Regions from separate parts of the Rhizobium sp. BK112 genome, predicted to be linked through region 2. Evidence: riboswitches for the same ligand, from Rfam matches in the RefSeq annotation. Region 2 holds a riboswitch; the other holds the start of a gene.
What was found. Region 2 has a riboswitch for FMN ahead of FHT75_RS22490 (DMT family transporter). Riboswitches for the same ligand answer to the same signal wherever they lie in the genome.

Region 1 (10,136 bases), on a different contig from region 2:
TCAGCGGCCCACTGAGCGCCTTGGCAGCGACATAGGGCAGCATTTCCATCATCGCCGTCAGCCCCGTTAGAATCGGGTTGCCCGTAGCGACCAGCACCAGCCAGGGAATGGCGATGGTCGACAGCCGTGTGCCGGACAGCGAAAGCGTCTCGGCGGCGGCAAGCGCCAGGAAAGGCCCACCCCTTCTCATGACCCGCCATCCTCCTCGCTATGCGGGAGCCGGCCCGGATAGGGAAAGGCGTGTAGCATGATCGAGAAAGGCACCATGCCCGGAGCGGTCGCCTCGCCCAAAGGCGGAGCCACCCGCATTGCTTCGAGGATGATGTCGGTCAGCTGCCTGGTCAGGACCTCGGCCTGTTCCGCCGTCATCGGGATGATGACGTCGTTGGCAGCGCTCGCCTTGCGCCATTCCGCCGGCAGTTCGGCATACTCCTCCAGCGCCTGCTGCATCTGGCCGACCTGCAGGGAGAGTACCGCCTGGTTGAAGGCGAGGTCGAGGTCAAGCGCTTCGCCCTCGGCCTCGCTTGCCGGCACCGAGGTGAGTTCGTGGCTGGCGCGCCACCAGCGGTCGCGCCGCGAAGCATGCGGCGCTTCCTCGATGAAGCCGTATTGGGCGAGCTGGCGCAGGTGATAGCTGGTCGCGCCGCTGTTCAGCCCAAGCCGCGCTGCAAGCTGTGTCGCCGTGGCAGGCCCGTCGATCCGCAGCATGCCGAGCATGCGCAGCCGAACCGGATGCGCCAGCGCCTTCAAGGCGGTCGGATCCGGCACGACGCGACTGACGGTGCGCGGTGCGGTGACGGATTGAACAGGCTGTGGGCGCGGTTTTTTCATGCGCGAAGCCTACTATTGCAAAGACATCTTTGCAAAGCTTTCTTTGCAATAATAGATGCCTTGCGCGTGGCTCAATCCGTCGGCAGCGTGAACACCGCACAAGGGTCGGCAATGCCCCGCAAGGTATGCTCTCCCAGCGGCATCAGCGCGGTCGTCGTATTCGCTGCCACGGCACCCGAGATCAGCACGCTTCGGCCGAGCGGCTTGCACAGCCCCTCCAATCGACTGACCAGATTGACGGCGGGGCCGATGGCGGTGAAGTCCAGCCGGTCGGCCGCGCCGATATTGCCCCACAGGATCTCGCCGAAATGCAGCGCCGCGCCGAAGGGCAGCGGCGCCAGCCCCTGCGCCTGCCGCAGTTGGTCGAGATGGGCCATGCCCGCCCGGCTGGCGGCGACCGCGCGAAGGGCGGCCTCGCAGGCTTCGCGATCCCCTTGGGCTGCATCGCCTTCGCCCGACGCAACAGTGACCGGAAAGATCGCCAGCACGCCGTCGCCGATGAACTTCAGCACCTCGCCGCCGAAGGCATGCACTGCGCCGGCGACGCGGTCGAACCAGGCATCCAGCGCTGATATCATCACGTGAGGTTCGGTTACCTCGGAGAGCGCGGTGAAGTCGCGCAGATCGGCGCAGAGAAGCGCCGCGCGGATGGTCTCGCCGGTGCCGCGGGCAAGCGCGCCGGCCTGCACCCGGGCGGCACTGCGCCGGCCGAGATAGGCTTCGAGCAGCGCGGCCCGCGCCTCCCGCGCCGCCAAAGCGGCGAGCGGCGCTGCGGCAAAACGCGCGACCTCGCAGAGCAGGCTGGCTTCGGCCGGAGCGAATGCACCGCCCCCTGCCCCGTCGGCAATCCCTGCCCAGCCGAGTAGCGGGCTGTCCGATGCCTGTTTGTCCCGCGGCGGCCCGATCCTTGCCTCCCATACCGGCCCCAACCCGGCGAGCCACTCGCGCCCGGCCTCACTTTGCGGGGCCGCGGCGAAGGCCAATGCCTCGATGACGGCGCCGGTCTCGGCCCGCCACAGCCAGGTGCGCCGCGCGATGATCGGATGCGGCACCGAAAGCGTCAGCGCCCCGCCGGAAAGCGGCAGGCCATCGGCCAGCAACCGTCGCCCGAGCTCGGCCAGAAACCGTTCGGGACCAGGCGAGGCCCCGGCCTCGTCAACCAGCCAGGCAAGGGGAGACGGCAGATCCATCGCTCAACATCGCATGCCGACGTGGACGTCCGCAAGGATATCGCCGGGGTGATCGTGGAGACGTTTTTCAGCGACCCAGTCCGACGCCTGTAAAAGGCGTCGGCATCGCCTGTCGAAAACCGTCCAGCGCGGTGGAAAACAAAAAATAAACACTTTAAACTTGCGCGACTTTGATTCCATTATAGGATCGTTCGTCATCGTGTGATTGAGGGGTACGATGGGCACGATATTCTGGCCGAAAGATCCGCTGGATGGGGATGACATGACGCTGCTGACGTCGATCCTCCGGCGATGGTGCGAAAGATATCAGGTCGAGCTGACGGCGGAGGAGAGCAGCCGTAAGGCGAAGGAACTCGTCGAATGGTTCGAATTCGGCGTCAAGGATCCTGTCGAGCTTGAAGAACTGATCGACGGCAAGTACTGGCTCGTCAGCAGTATTTGACCATATCGGACAAATGCAGAGAACGCTGCCTGTCAGCGTCGGCGAAGCCGTTTCATCAGAAAAGGCCGGGCGAAAATCGCTCCGGCCTTCGTCCATCTCGATCTCATGCATGTCGCCCAAAAGTGCGCAGCGGTTTTGGGACAACGACATGCATAAATCAAAGACTTAAAGCGCGTCGCATGATTCCGGTTTGACGCGACGCGCTTTAAGCGAGACGTTTAGTCATCATCCCGCCAACGACGGTCGCGATCCCAGCGCCTCTCATGGCGCCAGCGCGGGCCATCCCAATCCCGGTGACGCCGCTCCCAGCCCCAGCGGGGCGGACCACCGTAGAAAGCGACCGGCGGCGGGCGGCGCCAGTTTCGCCGGCATTCGCCCCAGCGGGTCAGGTGCCAGCCGCGACCGCAGGCATAGTCGACCTTCGTCACATTGCTCTGCACATTGATTGTTCCAATCGGCATCGCCTCAGCTGTACCGATAGAGAGGCTGCCGGCAAGCAAGGCAGCCGCGATAGAAAGTGCCTTCATCGAGAACTCCATTTCAATCCAGCCGCAATCACTTTAGGAGCGCCAAATTGAACTGGAGATGAACTGCGCGTTCATGTTTGCGGGAGCAAAAGAAGCGCTTTCGGACAGCCGATCGCAGCGCCGGCCGGCAGTATTCCCCGATGCGGCAAACGCTTCCGGGCACCCTGCTGCCGGCGCAAAACCGTTCATGTCCTGCCGTAAAAAGGATCGGGACCCGGATCACGCCCGGCGGCAACATCGGTCAGCCGTCCGAGATAGTGGGCCCAGCCTTCCTCATGGCCGGCGCATTGGTCGGCGCTGGGCAGGCCGCTATGGGTGAGCCGCAGCAGCGTTCCGCCGCCCTGCTCGATGAGGTCGATCTCGACCAGGCTCGATCCCGGCGGCACCACTTCGCTGCCGTCCCAGCCGAAACTGTAGGCAAGGCGATGAACCGGTACCACCTCGCGAAACGAGCCGCGCGCAAAGCGGGCGCCGGTGACATTGACGAGATAGAGCCCGCCCGGTTGCGGCTCGACCTGCGCCTCCGTTCCCATCCAGCGCAGGATCTTCTCCGGATCGGTCATCAGCGCGAACACCGCAGCCGGCGGCGCCGCGATATGCGCCTCGCGGTGAACGACGAAAGATTCTGGCATCACTCCCTCCCATGGTGGCTGTCGCCTGCCCCGCCTCGGGCGAAGACGGCGTATCCTGTTCCGTCATGTTGTTCCGACGTGGATGTCCTCACCCGAGCATGTAGGCGCAAGCCCATCCTCAGCAAGAGGCATCGGCTGTTCGCCATCGACGGAGAAACGAAACCGCCACTTTGCGAGCCTTGATCCGCATCGACAGATTCATCGATCACGAAAGCATTTCCGACCTATTGCCAGCCCGCCGCCTTCCCCCTATTGTCGCCGCCGTTCTCAGGGCGGGGTGAAAGTCCCTACCGGCGGTATGCAGTTTCGATTGCGAGCCCGCGAGCGCCTTCTTAGGAAGGGTCAGCAGATCAGGTGAGATGCCTGAGCCGACGGTCATAGTCCGGATGAAAGAGAACGTACGTTCCTGCCGCCCTTGCGGCTGTCGGGAACGTTCGTGATCGCCTTGGGTGATGTGTCTGTTCGCCAAAGGAGATTACCATGACACCCACCCGCTACGCCTTCGTCAAAGCCAGCTGGCACGCCGACATCGTCGACCGCGCCCTTGATGGCTTCTATCAGCTCGTTCCGGCCGAGCAGGTCGATGTGTTCGATGTTCCCGGCGCATTCGAGATGCCGCTGCTGTCGCGCGATCTCGCCGCAACCGGGCGCTATGGCGCCGTCATTGCCGCCGCCTTCGTCGTCGACGGCGGCATTTACCGCCACGAATTCGTCGCGCAGGCCGTCGTCGATGGGCTGATGCGCGCCGGCATGGATACCGGCGTGCCGGTGCTGTCGGTTTCGCTGACGCCGCATCAGTATCAGGAAACCGAACACCACAAGCAGATCTACCGTGCGCACTTCATCGAAAAAGGGCGCGAGGCAGCAAAGGCAGCCCTGACGATCGGCAAAACCCGCGCAGCTCTCGCCGCGTAGTGGGATCCATCTTCCCGAACGCGGCTCGATGAGCCGCAACACAAGAGCGAAGACGGCGGGAACAAACCCGCCGCCTCACCGGATCGACTGACCTTGCCACCCCGCGGGTCGGAAACGACACGTCCGCGGATCGGAGCAACAGGCCTTGTGTCGCAGCGGAATCCGCCAATACCGGCCAAATCCGACAGAATAATTGATTCGACGGCCCGACCGCGCTGTGGTCCACTGACCGCTGACATGTATCGCCATTCTTAACGCATCCCAAACCCCATGGAGCTGAAGATGAGCAATGCACTGCGCAGCGAAACCCCCATGCAAACCCCAAAATCACAGCCTGTCGACACCAAGCTCGAGGTGGTCGTCATCCCCGTTTCCGATGTCGACCGCGCCAAACGTTTTTACGACGGCTTGGGTTGGCGGCTCGACGCCGACTTTGCAAATGACGCCGATTTCCGTGTGATCCAGTTTACCCCGCCCGGCTCCGGCTGCGCGATCATCTTCGGCAAGAATGTCACTGCCGCAGCCCCGGGTTCCGCCCAGGGACTCTACCTGGTCGTCTCCGATATCGAGGCTGCCCGTCGCGATCTGATCGCCCGCGGCGTCGAGGTCAGCGACGTGTTTCATGACGCTGCCGGCGTCTATGCCGGCAGGGACGAGCCCTATCTGTTCGGGCGGCTGCGCATCGCCGGCCGCGATCCCGAACATCGCAGCTACCGCTCCTTCGCCTCGTTCAAGGATCCGGACGGCAACGGCTGGCTGTTCCAGGAAGTCACCACGCGGCTGCCCGGACGCATCGACGCCGACGAAACGAAATTCACGACTTCCACCGAGCTTGCGGCAGCACTGCGCCGCGCGGCAACCGCCCACGGCGAACACGAGAAGCGAAACGGCGGCAAGCACGACGAAGGCTGGCCGGACTGGTACGCCGAATACATGGTCAGCGAACAGGCCGGCAAGCAGTTGCCGCTATAGGCACGGGCTCCAGCGTCATCGCAGACGGCAACATCGTTTGACAAGCGTCTCGGCACGCATCGCGCCGAGACGTTTTATCGTGTCTGCCTTCCTCGTAGCGGCTCTCGGTTCAGACACCCTCGCCGCCTCGTCAGCCGACCTCAGCCGCCATACCACATCCGCCGCAGCAGGTGATCGCCGCGGACGAGTTGGTGAAAGAGCGCAGCGCCGGCATGGAAGACCAGCAGGCCGACAAGCAGCAAGGCGCCTAACCCATGCGGGCCACGCGGCGGATAGGCAGTGAAATCAGGCAGCATGGCGCCGGGTGTCCCGAAGACGGCGGGGGCGGCACCGCTGAGGATCATCATCCCGATGCCGCTGGCGACCATGCCGAGAATGAAGACGTAAAAGGCGACGTGGACAAAGCGCGCGAGGCGCGCCTGCCAGCGAGGCGATGCCTTAACCGGCGCAGGCTTGCGATCGAAACGCCACCACCAGACAAGGCGAAGAGCCGTGAGAAGCAGGACGATGACCGCCACCGGAATGTGGAAGCGCAGCAGCCCAGCCTTGGTCACCGCGTCCACGGCGTTGGCGGCCCGGAAGCCGGAGCCGAGCAGCGCCAGGATCAGAACCGCGCTCAGCCAGTGGATCGAGACCGCTATTGCGCCATAGCGATCAGGCCTGCTCTTCAACATCTCCATTTCCTTCCAGTTTGCTGCGCAGCGCCTTCATGACGGCGTGCGTGGTTTTGAGATCCTCGACCTGAAGCCCTTCGGAGAGCATATCGACCCACGGCGCCTGCAGGTGCATGGCGGTTTCATATGCCTGTTTTCCCTTGTCCGTCAGCACGACGAGCTGTGCCCGCCGGTGATGCGGATTGGGCTGGAACGCCAGAAGCCCTTCCTTGTCCAGATCGTTGACGATGCGCTGGACGTTCTGGCGGTTGGCCCCCATGTCGCGCGCCAGCCACGCGACTGGCTGCGGCCGATCTGCCGTGGCCACAGTGCCGAGGACATGCCATCGGGCGCTCGTCAGACCGAGCCCCTCGACGAGCTTGTCGCCCGCGTTGATCATCCGGTTGTTGAGCCGGAAGAGATCCAGAATGAGGTCGGTCAAGGCTGTTCCAGCCGGGCTTCGCTGAGGTTTTTGCATTTGTCACCATGTACCTATATTGACATTATGGTGTCAAAGGAAATATGTATCCTTATCACCAGATTGACATCATGTAACCAATTCAGATGGAGCCGACCATGTCACTCATGCGTCCGATGGACCCCGCCTTCCCGATCGATCGTCAAATCGCGCTCGATGCTTCCGCGATCGTCCTCATCAATCTCTTCACGCTCGACAAGGCCGACGAGCAGGCCTTCCTTGAAGCCTGGCAGGCCGATGCGGCCTTCATGAAACGCCAGCCGGGCTTCATCTCGACCCAGCTTCACCGGGCTATCGGCGAAAGTCCTGCCTATCTCAACTATGCCGTCTGGGAATCGACCGCCGACTTCAGGGCGGCATTCTCGCATCCAGAGTTCAGGGCAAAGCTCTCCTCCTACCCGTCCTCGGCCGTTGCCTCCCCGCACCTCTTCCAGAAGGTCGCCGTGCCGGGCATCTGCGTCGCCTAGGAAGCCCGTTCCCTGAGAGCGGGCACATGGATCTTCGCGGTCCGGTCCCTCGACTCCGCGCCAGAAGGTCTCATTGAGATGTGGAAGACATCTGCGACATTATCCAATCGGAAAATGCGAGCATGGCTGCCGTTGGCGGCCTTGATTGAAGTCGGGTCAGCCAATAGCTCCCCAATGATATCGTCGTGGGAAAGGGTTGGTTTAGAGCCCCTGACGACAGGTGCCTGGAAAACATCGACGGCGGCGCCAGAGCGATTCCCAATCCTTGCAGCGCCGCCTCCGTCATGGCGACGGAAGAGTCGAAAACGATGCCTGCGTTGACCTGCGCCGCAGGAGGAACATCCGCTGCCGCGAACCAGGTGCTCCACTCGTCGGCCCTGTAACTGCGCAAAAGCGTCGCCTCGAGCAGGTCTGCGGGCGACCTTAAACGCTCCGCCAATTTGGGGGTGCAGAGTGGAGAGAGCGGAGCGTCGAACAGACGCGAGGCTTCCGTGCCGTGCCAGGAGCCGCTGCCAAAGCGAATGGCGAGATCCAGTCCTTCAGCGGCCATGTCGACGCGATTATTGTTTGTCGAAATGCGCACGTCGATGAAGGGATGACGCTGTTGAAAATCCGGAAGCCTTGGCAATAACCAGCCGACAGCAAAGGTTCCGACGACGCCCAAAAACAGCAATTCCCGAACCTGACCGGCTTCAATCCTGTCCAGCGTGATTGCCATTTGATCGAAGGAAGTGGTCAACGTCGGCAAAAGAGCTTCACCTTCTGCGGTGATTTTCAGGCCCCTTGGAAGGCGCTGGAAAAGGGCAACGCCCAATCGCTTCTCCAGGCTTTTGACCTGCTGGCTGACAGCGGCCTGGGTAACACAAAGCTCGATCGCGGCGCGGGTGAAGCTGAGATGTCTCGCCGAAGCTTCAAAGGCCCTCAAGCCATTCAAAGGAAGGAATTGCCGAACCATTTTAGCCCTAGATTTTCTTGTGTTTCCTCCGAGATATCATCGTTTGCCGCCACAAAACAGTGCCGCTAAATGCCATGCTCATGCGCCCTTTGGCGCTGAGAAAGCTGCTTCCAGAGGATGAAAAAATGAAGTGTGACTGGCTAGGAATTCTATCGGCCGCATTGGTCTCGACATGCGTTTCTACAAGTGGCTTTGCGGCCGACGAGATGAAGCTCAAAGCCATCTCGGACGCTGCGATCAAACCGGTCATGGACAAATACGGCATCCCCGGCATGGCCGTTGCCATCACCGTCGACGGCGAGAACCACATCTTCAATTACGGTGTCGTCTCGAAGGACACCGGCAGGCCGGTCACTGCGACCACCATGTTCGAACTGGGATCGATCAGCAAAACATTTACGGTGACCCTGACATCCTACGCGGAAGCGATCGGCCGACTTTCACTGTCGGATCAGGTCAGCAAATATCTTCCGTCGATGAAGGGAAAGCCTTTCGGCGAAGTCGCGCTGATGAATTTGGCCACGCATACGGCTGGTGGGTTTCCGCTGCAGGTTCCCGATGACATCAAAACCGAAAAACAACTGATCGACTATTTTAAAACCTGGCGCCCCTCATACGAGGCTGGGACCCATCGAACTTACGCCAATCCAAGCATTGGAATGCTTGGATATATAACGGCGAAAAGCATGGATGAGGGTTTCGTCGCTTTGATGGAAGGCAAATTGTTTCCCTCCCTTGGATTGAAAAGCACGTTCATCGATGTGCCGAAATCGCGAATGGCGGACTATGCCCAAGGCTACAAGCGGAGCGGCGATCCCGCCCGGATGACGTCGGCATCTCTTTCATCGGAAGCCTATGGTGTCAAATCGACAGCGAGCGACATGATCCGGTTCGTCGACGCGAACATGGGCCTGGTCAAGCTGGACGAGACATTCCAGCGGGCGATCACGAATACGCATCGGGAATACTTCGATGTCGGCGCGATGACCCAAGACCTTATTTGGGAGCAGTATTCCTATCCCACCACGCTGACGACGTTGATGGACAACAATTCCAGCGCGATGCTGAAGACCATTCCCGTCAAGCAACTGACGCCTGCAGCGGAGCCGCGCGACGATCAATGGATCAACAAAACCGGCTCGACGAATGGTTTCGGCGCCTATGTAGCCTTCATCCCGAAAGAGCGGATTGGCATCGTCATCCTGGCCAACAAAAACTATCCCAACGAGGATCGCGTCTCTGCCGCTTACCGAATACTGACTGATATAATTTCGGCGCCCTGACCCGGTAGAGCATGATGCCGAAAAGTGTGCGCGGTTTTCGGACGACATCCGGTTCTGGCATCAGCGGTCGAACATGTCCCGCCATTGCTTCTCACCGATCAGGCAGTCGGCACCCGTCTCGCCGCCGGCTGTTTTCTGCACCGTCGCCGGCGGGGAAAGGCCGCTGATCTCCAGCACCAACTTGCGGCGCACGGCAACGGCAAAATCCTCGATCTTGCGGACCGGCAGCACGAAGGCGCCGGGCCCGCCGATCACGCAGTCCGCATAATATTTGTCGAGCCCGTTGGGCGCATCGGAAGGTCGCAGCATGATGGCCAGGCCGTTGATGATCATGCCTGCTTCCACCGCCTTGTCGCGGGCGGGGCTGACGGGATTGCCCGAATTGTTCGGCCCGTCGCCGGAGACATCGATCACCTGTCGTCTGGACTGAAAGGGACTGGAAACGATCATGCTGGCGCCCTGGGCGATCGCGGTGGAGATCGATGTGCGCCGCTGCGTGGCAATCGGCCGGGCTTCGAGCTTGTCGGCAAAAGCGATCGCATCCTCTTCCGTCTCGATCACCTGCCAGTCGATCACCGAATCCTGGACGACATAACCGGCCCATTCGAAATAGCTGATGGCGATGCGGCCGGTCAGCCCGCCCTTCACCGCGTCGATGAATTCCTTGTGCTTGAGCGCTTCGACATAACCCTCGCGCTGGATGCCGATCTCCTCGAAATCCATCGACCGCGAGGTGTCGACGGCGAGCACCAGCGTCACGTCGACCTCGCTTCCCCCCGCCTGCGCGGCCG
Region 2 (10,136 bases):
CCGAAGGACGGCCCCTCGGCCGGCGTCGCCATGGCAACCGCGATCGTCTCGATCATGACCGGTATCCCGGTGAGCAGGCATGTGGCCATGACCGGTGAAATCACCCTTCGCGGCCGTGTGCTGCCGATCGGCGGTCTCAAGGAAAAGCTGCTCGCAGCGCTTCGCGGCGGCATCAAGAAGGTGCTGATTCCGGAGGAAAACGCCAAGGACCTGGCGGAGATTCCGGATAACGTGAAGAACAACATGGAGATCATCCCGGTATCCCGCATGGGCGAGGTGATCAAGCATGCGCTGATCCGGCGGCCGGAGCCGATCGAATGGGACGGCACGGTGGAAACGCCCGTCATCGCAACGGTCGAAGGCCTCGATGAGACGGGCGCAACCATAGCGCATTGAGTGGCCTGTGCCACATTTATGCCCCATTGGGACAAAACAGACAAAAAGGCTGGCGGAAACGCCAGCCTTTTTTGTGAAAACGTCATGTAGACGCTTGCTTTTCCTTGATTTGCAGGGCTTTTGGGTTTCCGGCGGGCCTGATGAAACCTATTCTGCGCCTAGCTTACATTTGAGTCGTTTCATACCATTTAGAAAGGGGTGGAAACATGAACAAGAATGAACTCGTGTCCGCAGTAGCCGAAAAGGCAGGACTGACGAAGTCTGACGCGGCTTCCGCTGTTGACGCGGTTTTCGACGTTGTCCAGGCTGAACTCAAGAACAAGGGCGACATCCGCCTCGCGGGTTTCGGCAGCTTCACCGTTTCTCATCGCGCTGCAACGAAGGGCCGTAACCCGTCCACGGGCGCTGAAGTCGACATTCCGGCTCGCAACGTGCCGAAATTCACGCCCGGCAAGGGCCTGAAGGACGCCGTCAACGGCTGATCTGAGATTATCCGCCAACCGGAAACGAGACCGGTTGTGCAGGATTTGAGAGGGGTTCGGCTTTGCCGGACCCTTTTTGCTTTTGGCAGGCCCTCTTGCCTTTTTGCTTTGGCTGACCTTGCTGTCGCGCGGGCTTTAATTTACGACATTTCTGTTCTCAGGGCGGGGTGAAACTCCCCACCGGCGGTAAGGGTCTCGACTCAAGCCCGCGAGCGCCTTCTCTCGCGTCGAAGCGGGGAGGGGTCAGCAGATCCGGTGCGATTCCGGAGCCGACGGTTAAAGTCCGGATGGAAGAGAATGAGTGTCGGCTGTGCGAAGGGCAGGGGTCTGCCCGTGTCGCTTGGTCGTGGCTCATGCGTCCTGATTTATGTTGGTCCCTGGTTTCGGATGAAAGACATGAATCAGACTTCCCTAGCCGCAGAGCCGTCTCGCGCCGTCATCGGCGCCCTCTGGATGGTCCTTGCCGGCATTGCTTTTTCGCTTCTCAACGTCGTCACCCAATGGCTGACGATGAAGCTTGCCTTCCCCTCGGCCTCGGCCGCCTTCTGGCAATATGGCTTCGCCTTCCTGTTTTCGCTGCCCTTCCTGCGCAGGCTCGGTCTTGCGGCGATGCGCACGCGCTATCCCTGGCGTCACCTGGCGCGCGTGGTACTTGCCGCGCTCGGCGTCGAGGCCTGGGTCGCCGGCCTTGCTTCGGTGCCGATCTGGCAGGCGATCGCACTGGTGATGACCTCGCCCTTCTTCATCATTATGGGCGCCCGGCTTTTCCTTGGCGAGCGCGTCGGCCCGGCCCGCTGGGCCGCGACCGCGGCCGGTTTCACCGGAGCGATGATCATCCTGCAGCCATGGTCGGACGGCTTTGGCTGGGCGGCTCTCCTGCCCGTGCTCTCGGCGCTGCTGTGGGGCGCCTCGTCGCTGATCACCAAGAGCCTGACGGGCATCGAACGGCCGGAGACGATCACCGTCTGGCTGCTCGTGCTGCTGACGCCGATCAATGGCGGGCTGGCGCTCGCGGCGGGTTTTGCCGTGCCGACCGGGGCGACCCTTGCCCTGTTCCTGCTGGCGGGGCTTTTGACCGCGGCAGCCCAGTATTTCCTCACACTTGCCTATGCCGCGGCCGATGCCGCCTATGTCCAGCCTTTCGACGATCTGAAGCTGCCGCTGAACGTGCTGGCCGGTTGGCTGTTCTTCGGCTATGCGCCGGCGGGCTACCTTTGGCTGGGGGCGGCTCTGATCCTCTCCGCATCGCTCTTCATCATGCGAAACGAGATGCGCAGGGAGCGCAAACCCGCCTGAGATGATCAGCTACAAAATGCCGCCTCTGTCATGCCTCTGTCATGCCGCTCCCGCAGAAAACTCATGTTTCGAATATTCGACACATGGGGGATTTCATGACCATTTCATCGCGCAAGGCAGCGCTTGCTGCCGTGCTTCTCGCATCCGTCGCCTTTCCGGCCGCGGCCGAACCAGTTTTCAACCGCATCGCTTCCTTCCCGGTCGCCCAGAACCTGCCTGATGACAAGGACAAGCTGTCGGTCAGCTCCGCCGAAATCATCACTGCGACCGACGACGGCAACACGCTGATCTATAGCGACAGCCCGCTCGGCGCGATCGGCTTCATCGACATCACCGACGCCAAGGCTCCGAAAGCCGGCGGCGCTGTCATGATGGACGGTGAGCCGACCTCGGTCACCTCGAGCGCCGGCAAGGCGCTCGTCGCCGTCAACACCTCCGAAAGCAAGGCAAAGCCCTCGGGGCGTCTCGCGATCGTCGATGTCGCGACCAGGAAGATCGAGAGCACTTGCGATCTCGGCGGCCAGCCGGATTCGATCGCCCTCAACAAGGACAAGACGCTCGGCGCCATCGCCATCGAAAACGAGCGTGACGAAGAGGTCAATGACGGCAAGATCCCGCAGATGCCGGCCGGCGACCTCGTCGTCTTCCAGCTCAGGAACGGCGCCGTCGATTGCGGCACCATCAAGCATGTGGCGCTGACCGGCCTTGCCGGCGTCGCCCCGGAGGACCCGGAGCCGGAATTCGTCGCCTTCAACGGGTTGAACGAGATCGCGCTGACGCTGCAGGAAAACAACGAGATCGTCATCATCGACGCCAATACGGCCGCGGTGAAGACGCATTTCTCCGCCGGCAGCGTCGATCTGACCGGCATCGACACCAAGCGTGACGGCGCCCTGAAATTTTCAGGCGAATCCAAGGGCGTGCTGCGCGAGCCCGACGCCGTGAAGTGGCTCGACGACAACCGCCTCGTCGTCGCCAATGAAGGCGACTACCAGGGCGGCTCGCGTGGTTTCACCATCTTCGACAAGACCGGCAAGCTTCTCTACGAATCGGGCGCATCCTTCGAACGCGCTGTCGCCCATATCGGCCACTATCCGGAAAGCCGGTCGGGATCGAAGGGCGTCGAGCCCGAAGGTCTCGAAGCCGCCAAGTTCGGCGACGAGCAATATTTCTTCCTGCTCGCCGAACGCGCCTCGGTTGCCGGCGTCTACAAGGACACCGGGGCCGATCCTGAACTCGTCCAGCTGCTCCCGTCCGGCATTTCGCCGGAAGGCGCGATCGCCATTCCTGCGCGCAATCTGCTTGCGACCGCCAACGAGCTCGATCTCGGCAAGGACGGCGGCGCGCGCTCGCATGTGATGATCTATGAGCGCTCGGAAGGCGAAAAGGCCTATCCGCAGATCGTATCCGCCGACAAGGACGGCAATCCGATCGGCTTTGCGGCCCTTTCGGGTCTTGCTGCCGTTCCGGGCAAGCCGGGCATGCTCTATGCCGTCAGCGACAGCGTTCTCGGCTCGCAGCCGACGATCTACACGATCGATGCCAGCAAGAAGCCGGCCGTCATCACCGAGGCCCTCGTCGTCAAGCGGGACGGCGCCCCGGCCCAGAAGATCGACATCGAAGGCATCGCGGCTGCCGCCGACGGCTCCTTCTGGCTCGCCTCGGAGGGTTACAGCGAACGTCTCGTTCCGCACGCCCTCTACAACGTCAATGCCAAGGGCGACATCAAGGCCGAGATCGCTTTGCCGAAGGAGCTTGCCGCCAACGAAATCCGCTACGGCTTCGAGGGCGTGACCATTGTCGGCACCGGTGACGACACGACACTCTGGATGGCGGTGCAGCGCGAGTGGGGTGACGACGAGAAGGGCTTCGTCAAGCTCGTCTCCTACAATCCGAAGAGGAAGGAATGGGGCGCCGTGCGCTATCCGCTCGACAAGACGGAAAGCGGCTGGGTCGGCCTGTCGGAAATCTCGGCCCAGGGCGACAGCGTCTACATCATCGAGCGCGACAACCTCGTCGGCGATGCCGCCAGGCTGAAGAAGCTCTACAAGGTCGCGATATCGGAGCTGAAGCCCGCCAAGCTTGGCGGTGCACTGCCGGTCGTCAAGAAGACCGAAGCACACGACTTCCTCGGTGAACTGAAGACCGCGACCAACGGCTATGTGCTCGACAAGCTCGAAGGCTTTACCTTCGACGCCTCGGGCAAACCCTACGCGGTCACCGACAATGACGGCGTCAGCGACTCCTCCGGCGAGACACTGTTCTTCCCGGTCGAGCTGAATGCGATAAACTGAAAGCTGCCCCTCGCCCTAGCCCTCTCGCCGTAAAACGGGGAGAGGGGACGTGCCCTGCGAGAGGTGTACGGGGAACGGAGGCGTTGCGGCATGGTCCCTTCACCCCGCGAGCGGGGAGAAGGTGGCGGAAGCCGGATGAGGGGCCATCTGGCCTCCCCAGCAAAGAATCAGCACTCCGACTCTACCAGCGCTGATGCACATGCGGCGCGATCAGCCGCTCGTAGATTTCGCGGGTTGCGGCCATGACGTCGGCCGAAAGCGGTGCAAGGTCGGCGGCGGCTGCGTTGGCCTTGGCCTGCTCGGCATTGCGGGCGCCGGGGATGACGACGGTGACGGCTTCAGCCATCAGGATCCAGCGGAGGGCGAAGGCGGCCATGGTGGCGCCTGCGGGCACCAGCTTGCGCACCTCTTCCACTGCCTGCAGGCCGACCTCGAAGGGCACGCCGGCAAAGGTCTCGCCGACATCGAAGGCCTCGCCGTGACGATTGAAATTACGGTGGTCGTCGCTGGCAAAGTGCGTGTCTCGGGTGATCTTGCCGGAGAGGAGACCGCTTGCGAGCGGCACGCGGGCGATGATCGCCACGTTCTTGCGGCGCGCCTCTTGGAAGAACAGGTGGTCGGGGCGCTGGCGGAAGATGTTGTAGATGATCTGGATGCTGACGACGCCGGGATATTCGATCGCCTTCAACCCGTCCTCGACCTTTTCGACGCTGACGCCGTAACCCTTGATCTTGCCGGCCTTCTGCAGAGCGTCCAGGCTCTCGAAGACCTCCGGTTGGTAAAGCACCTCGCGCGGCGGGCAGTGCAGTTGCACGAGGTCGAGGCTGTCGACCACGAGGTTCTTGAGGCTGCGATCGATGAAGCCTTCGAGATTGGCCGTGGTGTAGCCTTCGGCGACATGCGGGTTGAGGCGGCGGCCGGCCTTGGTGGCGACCATCGGGCGGGCGCCGCCGCGCGTCTTCAGCACGTCGGCGATGATTTTTTCCGAGCGGCCGTCGCCGTAGACATCAGCCGTATCGATGAATGTCATGCCGGCATCGAGTGCGGCATTCAGGGCGGCGCGTCCGTCCGCCTCGCTGATATCGCCCCAGGAGCCGCCGATCTGCCAGGCGCCGAAGCCGACATTGGTGACGGTGAAGGGCATGCGGCCAAAAGCATGGTGTTTCATGAAAAATCCTCCCTACTGCATGTCGCCTGAAACTGTGTAGGGATAACGACATGCATAAAAACAAAGAGCCAAGGCGCGTCGCATGAAGCAAGCGCGATGCGATGCGCTTTGGTGATGAAAGACATTGGAATTATCAGTCGGGCGACTTTGCGGCAATTGTCGATCCGGCTTTGATTGGCCGCCTCGATGAAATATCGTTCCGCCACAAGGCTTCAACCGCAATGAATGGAAAAGGAAAGATCATGGAGATCAAACCCGCCGGCTCTCGCCCCTCGACGAAGCCACCGGCCGACTATTTCACCGGCGCCGTCCGCCAGGATCCGCTGATGGAAGCGCCGGCGCCGGCCCGGGCGAGGGCGGTCTCCGTCACCTTCGAACCCGGCGCCCGCACGGCCTGGCATACGCATCCGCTCGGCCAGACACTGATCGTCACATCAGGCAAGGGCCTCGCCCAGAGCTGGGGCGGGGACATCCGCGAAATCCGCCCCGGCGATACCGTCTGGTTCGCACCTGATGAAAAACATTGGCACGGTGCTGCCCCGGATACGGCGATGACGCATATTGCCGTGCACGAGGCGCTGGACGGCAGCCATGTCGACTGGATGGAAAAGGTCAGCGACGAGCAATATTCCGGCAAAGTGTGAGCGGATCAGAGCCGTTTCAGGCAATAGGAAAAATGCGCGTGCGATTCGACCGTCAGGAACTCGAATTGCCAGCCGTAATCCTTGCAGAACTTGGTGACCGCCTCGACGACGCCATAGACGATCGGTTTGACCGTATTGCCGGTGCAGAAATCATGCCCGGCAATGCGCCCCGTCCGCTTCACCTTCTTGTCGCAGAGCAGCAGTTCCTGCCAGGTGAGATCGAAGGAATGGTCGGTATCGACATAGGCCCAGTCGAGGAAATCGTCCTCGAATTCGGCAAGCTTCTCCAGCGATGTGCCTTGCATCAGGTGCAGCCGGCCGGCCGCGATCTCGGCCGCGAAGTTCGTGTGGATCGCGTCTAACCCGGAGCTGTAGCGATCCATCGACCAGGGATCGATGAGGTAGAGCTGCGCCGGCCGGTTCTTTTCCAGGATCTCTGCCGTATATTCGCCGAAGGCTGCGCCCACTTCGACGCCGATGCCGCCGTTCGGGATGCGATAGAGCAATTCGCCGCGGTCCGGCAGCAGCCGGGCGTTTTCCATGTGATGGGCGCTGAGCGGCGTGCGCGGCATGCTCGCCCGGAGCGCCTGCCTTTCTTCACGTGTCTTCATCTCTGATCTCGGGATTGCGGGCGACTGACGGCCCTGATGCGGTTTGACGGGAAGGTAGGAGCGACTGGTGCCGATGACAACCGCATGACGGGAATTTGCTTCTTTCGGACAAACCGCTAAGTTCCATCTGTGAACTGACGAAAAAGCCTCGGGAGGAGCGATTTCATGAGACGCATGTGGCCTGAAGAATTCAACGCCATCATCAGCGGAGCTGAGGAGGTGATGTTGGAAACACCAGCCGAGGCCGGCGAAGCGCCGCTGCAGCGCAAGGCGCTGAAGGCGCGAATCACCATGCAGGATTATGAGCGGATCTGGCCGCTCGCCGAGATGCGCTTCCGGCTTGGCGAAAGGGATGGCAAGGCCATCACCCTGATCACCACCAATCCCCATTACCACGCCTGGCACCCGAAGGACGGCGGCAGCGTCGATTCCGTGTCGGACAGCGGCCGCCATTACAAGACGGATTATCTCGTCGTGCACTTCCTGCTCGACGATGTGAAGGAAACGTCTCCCGCCTGAGGATGAGGCCCGGTGCGGCCGGAAGCCGCACCGGCGTCCTGTGGAAGCCAAGTTGATCCCGACGCTGATGACAACGGCGGCGATATAGCTAACTTGGGCGAACCATATCCTTACGAATTGGAGGTTCCCGTGACAGGCAACGTGCTGGATATCCCGGTCAAGACTGTGGATGGTCGCGAGACCACGCTCAACGAATACAAGGGCAGGGTGCTCCTGGTCGTCAATGTCGCCTCGAAATGCGGGCTCACGCCGCAATATGAGGGGCTGGAAAAGCTCTATGGCGAAAAGCGCGAGCGCGGCTTCGTCATCGCCGCTTTCCCCGCCAACGACTTCAAGGGCCAGGAACCCGGCACCGACGCCGAGATCCTCGACTTCTGCACCAGCGCCTATGACGTCACCTTCCCGATCTTCTCGAAGATCTCGGTCAAGGGCGAGGCGCAGCATCCGCTTTACCGGCAACTGACCAAATCGGGTGTCGCGACGACCGGCGACGGACCGATGCGCGAGCGCCTGAAATCCCACGGCATGACAGGCGGCGACGAGGACGACATCCTCTGGAACTTCGAAAAATTCCTGATCGGCCGCGACGGCAGAGTCGCCGCCCGTTTCGCGCCTGACGTGACCGCAGATGATTCGCGGCTGGTTTCGGCGGTGGATAAGGAATTGGCGAAGAGATGAAGGCCCTCGGGCGACACCAGTGGCGTCTGGACTGCGATGAGTGCTCGGCCGGTGTTCAGATCCCAAGCACGGTCACAAGCGGGGGCGTAAAGTCCTTGTAGCCCAGTCTCGGCCAGTCACACCTTCTGTCGAATCGCGTTTTTGGTTCGTGGCGCTGGCATTTCGGATTCGTCTTGAAGGCGTATCCGGGCAGGCTGACATAGATGGCACTTGGCGTACAAAGGGCAATAGCGATGCACAGCGTCAAGGCGGAGCACAGGGCCTTCATGGCACACCTCCAGGCGTCGTAAGCCTTTAAGCGCGGAAACTTTCCGGGCGGCAAATATTCCCACTTTTGCCGAGCCCCATCCATTCGCCCAATAGGAGGTGGCGCGGCGGCCGGGAGTAGTCCGTTTTGGTGGAGTGCTGTCGCGATGGCGCGCATCTGAAGCTGCCGGGCGTAACGCCTTATTGCGCCGGAACGTCTCGCCGAATGCCGCCTCGAGAATGTAGACCCGCCCACAATTCGGATCATGCGGCGAGCAGGGCATCGGCCAGCCGATTGCACCGGGCACGGAGAATCGTGACAACCGACAGGCGGCGTATGGGCTTTGCGACGATCCACCGGAAGACGATTCGCAGCTGGTTTCGGCGGTGGATCAACAACTGGCGAAGCGTAACGATGAGTGCCCGCCAAACGGAAGGCGTACCCATCACCCCAATCACGCAATCACTTCTGCGTCAGAGAAAATGAGAAGGCGCATCGGGCGCCGCTCATAAATGAAACGCGGTTCTGGAAAAACGAAAACCTATATTCATCGCCACTTTGACCGCTGTCTCTAAAAGATGCGGGGAATCGGCTGATTTTGCTGAAGACGCCGCGCTGGCTGGCTTTCATGATTTCCAGGCTGCAGGCTGAATTGTCGGCATCGACCGAAAAAACAATCGGCAGATCCGACTGCATTCTCAGGAGATATGTTCTGGCTTCGCGGCCCGGAGTTTCTCCCGAGGTCGTCATCGTCTGGTCCCCGGCAGACAGGAACACCTCTTGCGCGGGCTCCTTGGCAATGCACGGCGGCACAGCCACGCCGGCGAGAAGCAGCGCAGAGATGATGGCAACGATTTTCATGAGGTGTCTCCTGACGAAACACCTTGCGCAGATCGTGACCGGATTAGCGAGCTAATTCGAAAGCCCGAATCGGATGGACAAGCAGCGGGAAAGTTTGGAAATGGTGGGCGATGAGAGACTCGAACTCCCGACATCCTCGGTGTAAACGAGGCGCTCTACCAACTGAGCTAATCGCCCATCGCAAACGAAGCCGGATCGGCCTGCCGCGTTGGTGGCCGTGATCTATGCGGAACGCGGCAAAACCGCAAGAGTGTTTGTGAAGATTTTTTGATTTTTTTGGTGGTGCTCCCGTGTCTTGCCCCGTGTCTTGCCCCGTGTCTGGCAATGCCGCTTAGGTTCGGCTCGGCTGTGGAAAAGTGAGAGGAGGGTGGCGCGCATCTCCGTTTCGAAGGCGCTGCGTCTGCGCTTGAGCATCGCTGCGGAACACGGAAGTGCCGGCTTTTGTTCATCTGGCACCCAACCCGTCGAAACATTTCACAGACTGTCATGGTTTTGTCTCCAAACCTGCTTGACACTAAAAGACGAACCCCGTAGTTAGCCGCTCATCGAAACGGGCAGCCGTTTTGGTGAGGGTGCGAAGGCATCCGGACTGCTTGAAATGAATTGCGGGTGTAGCTCAGTTGGTTAGAGTGCCGGCCTGTCACGCCGGAGGTCGCGGGTTCGAGCCCCGTCACTCGCGCCATTTCAAGTCTTTGTAAAACGCAAATGCGATTTGTCGTTTGTCCGGTTTTCTTCATCCTCGCGGCCGCCAATGGCCGATCATATGCGCGGGTGTAGCTCAGTCGGTTAGAGTGCCGGCCTGTCACGCCGGAGGTCGCGGGTTCGAGCCCCGTCACTCGCGCCATTTCTTCCGAAAGCCATGCAGTTTCCAATGGTCAGACATGCAGCTTCAGGCAGCTTGCGTGGATTTGTCGCGACATCGTTGCATCTGCTTGATAAT

Region 1: it holds a riboswitch for FMN, as region 2 does, so the genes downstream of both, FHT75_RS03500 (6,7-dimethyl-8-ribityllumazine synthase) here and FHT75_RS22490 (DMT family transporter) in region 2, are expected to answer to the same signal.

What each region holds. Positions count from the first base shown of each region.
Region 1 covers NZ_JACHYZ010000001.1:730,074-740,209, reverse strand. The annotation lists gene FHT75_RS03530 (MFS transporter) at 1-190, opposite strand, end outside; gene FHT75_RS03525 (winged helix-turn-helix domain-containing protein) at 187-831, opposite strand; gene FHT75_RS03520 (adenylate/guanylate cyclase domain-containing protein) at 903-2,021, opposite strand; gene FHT75_RS03515 (hypothetical protein) at 2,239-2,463, shown strand; gene FHT75_RS03510 (GCG_CRPN prefix-to-repeats domain-containing protein) at 2,682-2,990, opposite strand; gene FHT75_RS03505 (SRPBCC domain-containing protein) at 3,176-3,622, opposite strand; FMN riboswitch at 3,882-4,024, shown strand; gene FHT75_RS03500 (6,7-dimethyl-8-ribityllumazine synthase) at 4,103-4,537, shown strand; gene FHT75_RS03495 (VOC family protein) at 4,820-5,509, shown strand; gene FHT75_RS03490 (cytochrome b) at 5,650-6,183, opposite strand; gene FHT75_RS03485 (MarR family winged helix-turn-helix transcriptional regulator) at 6,164-6,640, opposite strand; gene FHT75_RS03480 (antibiotic biosynthesis monooxygenase family protein) at 6,739-7,107, shown strand; gene FHT75_RS03475 (LysR family transcriptional regulator) at 7,178-8,062, opposite strand; gene ampC (class C beta-lactamase) at 8,188-9,345, shown strand; gene FHT75_RS03465 (DUF1194 domain-containing protein) at 9,406-10,136, opposite strand, start outside.
Region 2 covers NZ_JACHYZ010000008.1:265,622-275,757, forward strand. The annotation lists gene lon (endopeptidase La) at 1-396, shown strand, start outside; gene hupB (DNA-binding protein HupB) at 603-878, shown strand; FMN riboswitch at 1,028-1,181, shown strand; gene FHT75_RS22490 (DMT family transporter) at 1,275-2,174, shown strand; gene FHT75_RS22495 (esterase-like activity of phytase family protein) at 2,270-4,468, shown strand; gene FHT75_RS22500 (aldo/keto reductase) at 4,650-5,636, opposite strand; gene FHT75_RS22505 (cupin domain-containing protein) at 5,879-6,280, shown strand; gene FHT75_RS22510 (class I SAM-dependent methyltransferase) at 6,286-6,891, opposite strand; gene FHT75_RS22515 (hypothetical protein) at 7,057-7,410, shown strand; gene FHT75_RS22520 (glutathione peroxidase) at 7,540-8,088, shown strand; gene FHT75_RS36400 (hypothetical protein) at 8,144-8,356, opposite strand; gene FHT75_RS22525 (hypothetical protein) at 8,798-9,196, opposite strand; tRNA gene FHT75_RS22530 (tRNA-Val) at 9,298-9,373, opposite strand; tRNA gene FHT75_RS22535 (tRNA-Asp) at 9,802-9,878, shown strand; tRNA gene FHT75_RS22540 (tRNA-Asp) at 9,964-10,040, shown strand.